Linked DNA regions of Antarctobacter heliothermus. The protein of the gene in region 1 interacts with the protein of each later gene in a pairwise test. Links are inferred from orthologs where the notes say so. Each region holds a gene or a part of one and is shown on either strand. Other genes may lie near its edges.

Region 1 (3,113 bases):
AACGCTTTTTGATGCCGCGCGGCTGTCGGGGCCGGAACATCTGTGGCGGGTGCAGGTGGGATGGATGGGGGGGTTGGTGATGTGGATCGCTGCCTCTGCCATCTTGGCTCCCTTGGCGCTGGGGGGCTTTGAGGTGACCGCCAGCGGAGAACCGGGCCAGTCCATGGCCGAGGGCGCGACGAACTCTGGCCCCACTGCGCCCAGCCAGCGCCTGATGCGCAGCGCAGAGACGCTGTTTCCGATCTATGCGGGGCTGACGCTGGCACTGACGGTTATGTTGTTGGTGGCAGGCGACCCGCCTTTGGTGGCGCTCAGCCATGCGATGTCGATCCTGTCGACCTCGGGGATCACACCGTTGTCGTCTCTGGGGGCCGCGCCCAGCGGGCTGGGCGGTGAGATGGTGTTGTTTTGCTTTTTCTTCTTTGCCCTGTCGCGGATGACCTTTTCGACCGACACCCGACAGGAGCGAGGGCTGTATTTCGACCCCGAATTCCGGCTGGGCGTGATCATCGTCGTCTCTGTGCCGCTGCTGCTGTTCCTGCGCCATTGGGTTGCCTCGTTCGACGTGGGAGAGGAACAGAACTGGATCGCCGGTCTGCGCGCGCTTTGGGGCGGGTTGTTCACCGCTGCGTCCTTTCTGACCACCACCGGTTTTGTCAGCGGCGACTGGGACACGGCGCAGGACTGGTCCGGCCTGCCGACGCCGGGGATCATCCTGATGGGTTTGGCGCTGGTAGGCGGCGGCGTGGCGACCACGGCGGGTGGGGTCAAGCTGATGCGCGTCTATGCACTGTACCTGAACGGCAAGCGTGAGATCGAAAGGCTGGTCCACCCCCATTCGGTCGGGCGCGCCGGGCCGATGGGGCGACGGATTCGTCGTGAGGGGGCCTTTATCGCTTGGGTCTTTTTCATGTTCTTTGCGGTCACACTGGCCGGCTTGACCATGGTTCTGGGGATCTACGGCGTCGATTTCGAACGCGCCATTGTGCTGACCATCGCCACATTGTCCAACACCGGCCCGCTGATTGGCGCGGCTCCGGCGCGGGTCATCGACCTTGCCGCCATGCGCTGGGACGCGCATCTGATCCTGTGCGGGGCCATGGTGTTGGGGCGGTTGGAATTGCTGGCAATCATCGTCATGATCAGCCCGGACCTGTGGCGTGAATAGTTGCGCGCAAACACGACTCAGGCAAGCGCCTGCCGATTTCCCGGATTTTCGGCTGGAAACTCCCGCAAGGGCAATCCATACTTGTCACAACGAGGGTGGCCCGGCGCGCGGGCCCGGCAAGAATAAAGGCAATTCAATGGCTTCTGACAGACAGAACCTGCAGGACGCATTTCTTAATCACGTTCGCAAGACCAAGGTACCCGTGACAGTCTTCCTGATCAACGGGGTCAAACTGCAGGGGGTCATCACCTGGTTTGATAATTTTTGCGTCCTGTTGCGCCGCGACGGGCAATCGCAGCTTGTGTACAAGCACGCAATTTCGACCATCATGCCCAGCCAGCCGATCAACCTGTATGACGGCGAAGGGGACGCGTGAAGGAACACGCTGCGCCCGTGACCCGCGCTTGGGTCCTGCATCCCGATATCAAAAACGACAAGGACCGGCGGAACGCCCGGATGGCCCTGGATGAGGCTGTGTCGCTGGCACATGCCTTGCCGGGGCTCGAGGTTGTGGGCGACACGATCGTGCCGTTGCCGCGCCCCCATGCGGGCGCGCTGTTCGGCACCGGCAAGATCGAAGAACTGCGCGCCCTGTTTGAGGCGCAAGAGATCGAATTGGTGCTGGTCGACGGCCCGGTGACCCCGGTGCAACAGCGCAATCTGGAAAAGACGTGGAAGGTCAAACTACTCGACCGGACCGGGCTTATTCTGGAAATCTTCTCGGACCGCGCCGCCACCCGCGAAGGGGTGTTGCAGGTCGAGATGGCGCACCTGTCCTATCAGCGCACCCGCCTTGTACGGGCCTGGACTCACCTTGAACGGCAGCGTGGCGGATTGGGGTTCGTCGGCGGCCCCGGTGAAACGCAGATTGAGGCAGACAGACGCGCCATCGACGAACAACTGGTGCGCTTGCGCCGCCAGTTGGACAAGGTGGTGCGCACACGCGAATTGCATCGCAAGGCGCGCGCCAAGGTGCCCTATCCGATTGTCGCGCTGGTGGGGTACACCAACGCCGGAAAATCCACGCTGTTCAACCGGTTGACCGGGGCCGATGTCATGGCCAAGGACATGCTGTTCGCCACGCTGGACCCGACCATGCGGGCGGTGCGATTGTCCACCGGGGCGGATGTGATCCTGTCCGATACCGTGGGTTTCATCTCTGATCTGCCGACCGAACTGGTCGCCGCGTTCCGCGCCACACTGGAAGAGGTGCTGGCCGCAGATGTGGTTGTGCATGTACGCGACATTTCGCACCCAGAGTCCGACGAACAGGCCAAAGACGTTCGCACCATCCTCGAAAGCCTCGGGGTGGCAGAGGACACCACGCAGATTGAGCTATGGAACAAACTTGACCGGCTAGAGCCTGAGGAAATCGAGGCGGTGCGCCAGCGGGCCGCGCGTGATCCTGCCGTGCATGCGGTCTCGGCCCTGACGGGCGAGGGGCTGGATGACTTCCTTGAGGCCGTGACAGAGGCGTTGGATGGGGAGCGGCTGCGCGACGATCTGGTGCTGGGCTTTGACGAAGGGCGCAAACGGGCGTGGCTCTTCGAAAAGGGTCTGGTCGAGAGTGAGCGTCAGGAAGAAGACGGTTACGTCATCTCGGTCCACTGGTCTGCGCGCGATCGAGCACGGTTTGAGGCGATGGACAAGGACTGAGGCCGCCCGCCTCAGATCACCGGGGCATCCCTGTTCAACAGGTCTTCGGCCACCTCTAACCGGCGCAATTGCCGTGCGGATGGCACCTGCGGCGTGTTTGCCCAGACCCAGAGACAGAAACACCGTTGCAGAAACAGGCGGACCGCCGGGTCCGTCTGATCTGTGCCATAGGCGTGCCGCAGGTCGGTGACCGCTTGTTGTCCGTCTGACGCGCCCAAGGTCATCAGGTCCAGCGCCAGCGTAAAGACATCGCGCAATGGCTCATCCTCGCGCGTATTCTCAAAATCCA
Region 2 (3,114 bases), 1.8 Mb from region 1 along the record:
CGAAACGAGGCCAGCACCCTGGACAATCCCGGATAGACGAGCTTCGATCATATCAAGCAACTCAGGTACACCTAGACCTGTCAGACCAGAAACGCCGTTTCCTGATAGATCACCCTTCGCTGTTAACACTATATCGCCTGGAATCTGGTCCAGAAGGGGCGCTTCACCAGCAGGAACAAGATGTACCCGCAAATCCGCAGCTGAGGCCCTTTCCCGCGCGCGTGCAACACCAATCCGTTCAACCTGGTCTTCACTGTTGCGCAAACCCGCAGTGTCCAACAAGGTAACGGCTAACCCACCGATCTCCATTCGCACTTCTATTACGTCACGGGTTGTTCCCGCTACATCTGAAGTAATTGCTGCTTCCCGTCCTGCAAGATAGTTCAACAGCGTCGATTTTCCCGCATTCGGTGGACCGACAATGGCCACTTCAAATCCAAGTCGCACCCGTTCAGCGGAAGCCATCCCGCGCAGTTCTGACTCAATTTCTGAACATACTGCGTCGAGCAAAGCCCGCACATCGCCTGATACGTCAACCGGGACGTCTTCGTCTGCAAAATCAATAGTCGCTTCCAACAAAGAGACGGCCTGCACAATCTGGTCCCGCCACACACCTACGCGTAGCCCCAAAGCCCCGGACAGAATCCGCAAAGCCTGTCGCCTTTGTTGCTCTGTCTCGGCCTCGATTAGGTCTGCCAAGGCCTCGACCTGACTCAGATCCAGGCGTTCGTTTTCCAGTGCACGCCGGGTAAATTCCCCCGGTTCAGCACTTCGCAACCCGTCCATCTCACCCAAAACCCGCAGCAATGCCTGAACCACCGCAATGCTGCCGTGGATCTGAAACTCCGCTACCCGTTCACCGGTAAAACTGGCGCCTTCGGCAAAGACCAGCACCAATGCCTCATCCAGATAATCACCGTTTGGGGCGACCAATCGGCGCACAGATGCGACGCGGGGCCTAGGAACGGTGCCTGCCAGTCTTTCGACCACATCCCAGGCGCCCGGCCCAGACACCCGAACCACGGACACCCCCGCCTTCCCGGCGGCACTCGCCAAGGCAAAGATGGTCCCCATGGCGAAATCAGCTATTCATCGAGTCGAAAAATTCGGTATTTGTTTTGGTCTGCTTGAGTTTGGAAATCAAGAATTCGACCGCGTCCGTTGTGCCCATCGGATTCAAGATCCGCCGCAGAACAAACGTTTTCTGCAGATCGATCTTGTCCACCAACAGCTCTTCTTTCCGCGTCCCGGACTTGAGAATATCCAGCGCCGGGAAGACTCGTTTGTCCGCGACTTTTCGATCCAGAACGATCTCGCTGTTGCCCGTGCCTTTGAATTCCTCAAAGATCACTTCGTCCATCCGTGATCCGGTGTCGATCAACGCCGTCGCGATGATTGTCAAAGATCCACCTTCTTCGATATTCCGCGCTGCACCAAAGAACCGCTTTGGCCGCTGCAACGCGTTTGCATCGACACCACCTGTCAAAACCTTACCCGACGAGGGGACCACAGTGTTGAACGCTCTACCAAGTCTAGTGATGGAATCGAGAAGAATAACTACATCTCGCTTGTGTTCCACCAGACGCTTAGCCTTTTCGATCACCATTTCAGACACGGCGACGTGTCGCGTAGCAGGTTCGTCAAAGGTTGAGGAAATCACCTCACCCTTCACGGACCGCTGCATGTCCGTGACTTCTTCTGGCCGTTCGTCGATCAGCAGAACGATCAGATAGCACTCCGGGTGGTTCTTCTCGATCGAGTTGGCAATGTTTTGCAGCAGAACTGTCTTACCCGTCCGGGGCGGTGCAACGATCAACGACCGCTGACCTTTGCCAATCGGCGCAACAAGGTCAATGATCCGGGCAGACCGATCACGGATTGTCGGGTCCTCGATTTCCATTTTCAGACGCTCATCCGGATACAACGGCGTCAGGTTATCAAACGCGATCTTGTGCTTGGCCTTTTCAGGTTCCTGAAAGTTGATCTCTTCCACAGAAACCAGCGCAAAGTACCGTTCTTCCCCATCCGGTGCCCGCATTTCACCCTGAATCGAATCACCAGTGCGCAGCGAGTATTTGCGGATCATCTCGGGAGAGACATAAATGTCGTCCGGACCCGGCAGATAGTTCGCTTCGGGTGATCGGAGAAACCCGAACCCGTCCTGTAGCACCTCCAACACGCCATCCCCAAAAATGACCCATCCCTCATCCGCGCGTTCGCGCAGAATCTGGAACATCATTTCGCCCTTCCGCATGGTCGAGGCGTTTTCGATTTCCAAATCCTCTGCCATCGAAAGCAGATCCTTGGGGCTTTGTGCCTTCAGATCGGACAGGTTAAGCTTTTCTTCGCTCATGGCACATTACGGTGAGGCCCAAGGGCCCACACATCCTTTATCTAACGGGGAAACTGCCTTCGGACGAAGGCAAGGTGGGCGTAACGCATTCAGTAGGGGTGCGTCAATGAACATTGCAAACGTTCATCGCAAGCGACCCTATTCCTTAAGAAATAGAAAATAGAAAAGGTTTATGAAGTGTTTGTGACAGGATTTTCTGGGGATTATCCAATTGTCCCCAGACTTTCGAACAGCAAGAAACAGACTGGAGAACTTCGGGGATCAATTTTAGACAAAACTAGACGATGATAAAATAACTTATTAATTACAGTATGTTACTTACTACCCTCCGAAATTTCGCCCGCTGAATAACTGTCTGCACAATCCGGATCTGTGGCCGTGTTTCCGTATGCGACTTTTGTTCTTGCTCACAGGGTGACAAACTGTGCCTCCCCAAGGATGGATGCCACATTCACCCCCATGCTTGCATGTGCCCCGCTTTTTCCGCAGAAACATCCGCAAGCCTGCACACCGACCTGTCCCCGGTTTTATCCCCATGTCTTTTGACCTTCTCCTCGCTTCCAGTTCCCGGATCCGCGCCGACATGTTGCGTGCGGCCGGTCTTGTGATCCAGATCGAATCGCCCAAAGTTGATGAAGACAGCCTCAAGGCGGCGTTGATGGCTGACGCAGCCAGCCCGCGCGACGTGGCCGACACATTAGCAGAGGCCAAAGCCCGCAAACTGGGGCAACGACATCCTGGCGAAATGGTGCTTGGCTGCG

Evidence for each region.
Region 2: the proteins of hfq (region 1) and rho interact in binary tests that used the Escherichia coli proteins (3 or more experiments, as listed by UniProt). The link is inferred for Antarctobacter heliothermus from one-to-one orthologs.

What each region holds. Positions count from the first base shown.
Region 1 is NZ_CP022540.1:2,885,703-2,888,815, forward strand. The notes cover bases 134-2,924. They hold hfq (RNA chaperone Hfq), read left to right. Parts: upstream 134-1,304; coding sequence 1,305-1,544; downstream 1,545-2,924. Other genes in these bases: ANTHELSMS3_RS13790 (TrkH family potassium uptake protein), read left to right, coding at 134-1,168; hflX (GTPase HflX), read left to right, coding at 1,562-2,824; ANTHELSMS3_RS13805 (aminoglycoside phosphotransferase family protein), read right to left, coding at 2,836-2,924. Outside these bases: more of ANTHELSMS3_RS13790, read left to right, coding at 1-133; more of ANTHELSMS3_RS13805, read right to left, coding at 2,925-3,113. UniProt on the Escherichia coli protein: RNA chaperone that binds small regulatory RNA (sRNAs) and mRNAs to facilitate mRNA translational regulation in response to envelope stress, environmental stress and changes in metabolite concentrations.
Region 2 is NZ_CP022540.1:1,082,620-1,085,733, forward strand. What follows is about bases 218-3,009. They hold rho (transcription termination factor Rho), read right to left. Parts: upstream 2,354-3,009; coding sequence 1,082-2,353; downstream 218-1,081. Other genes in these bases: mnmE (tRNA uridine-5-carboxymethylaminomethyl(34) synthesis GTPase MnmE), read right to left, coding at 218-1,074; ANTHELSMS3_RS05155 (Maf family protein), read left to right, coding at 2,889-3,009. Outside these bases: more of mnmE, read right to left, coding at 1-217; more of ANTHELSMS3_RS05155, read left to right, coding at 3,010-3,114. UniProt on the Escherichia coli protein: Facilitates transcription termination by a mechanism that involves Rho binding to the nascent RNA, activation of Rho's RNA-dependent ATPase activity, and release of the mRNA from the DNA template.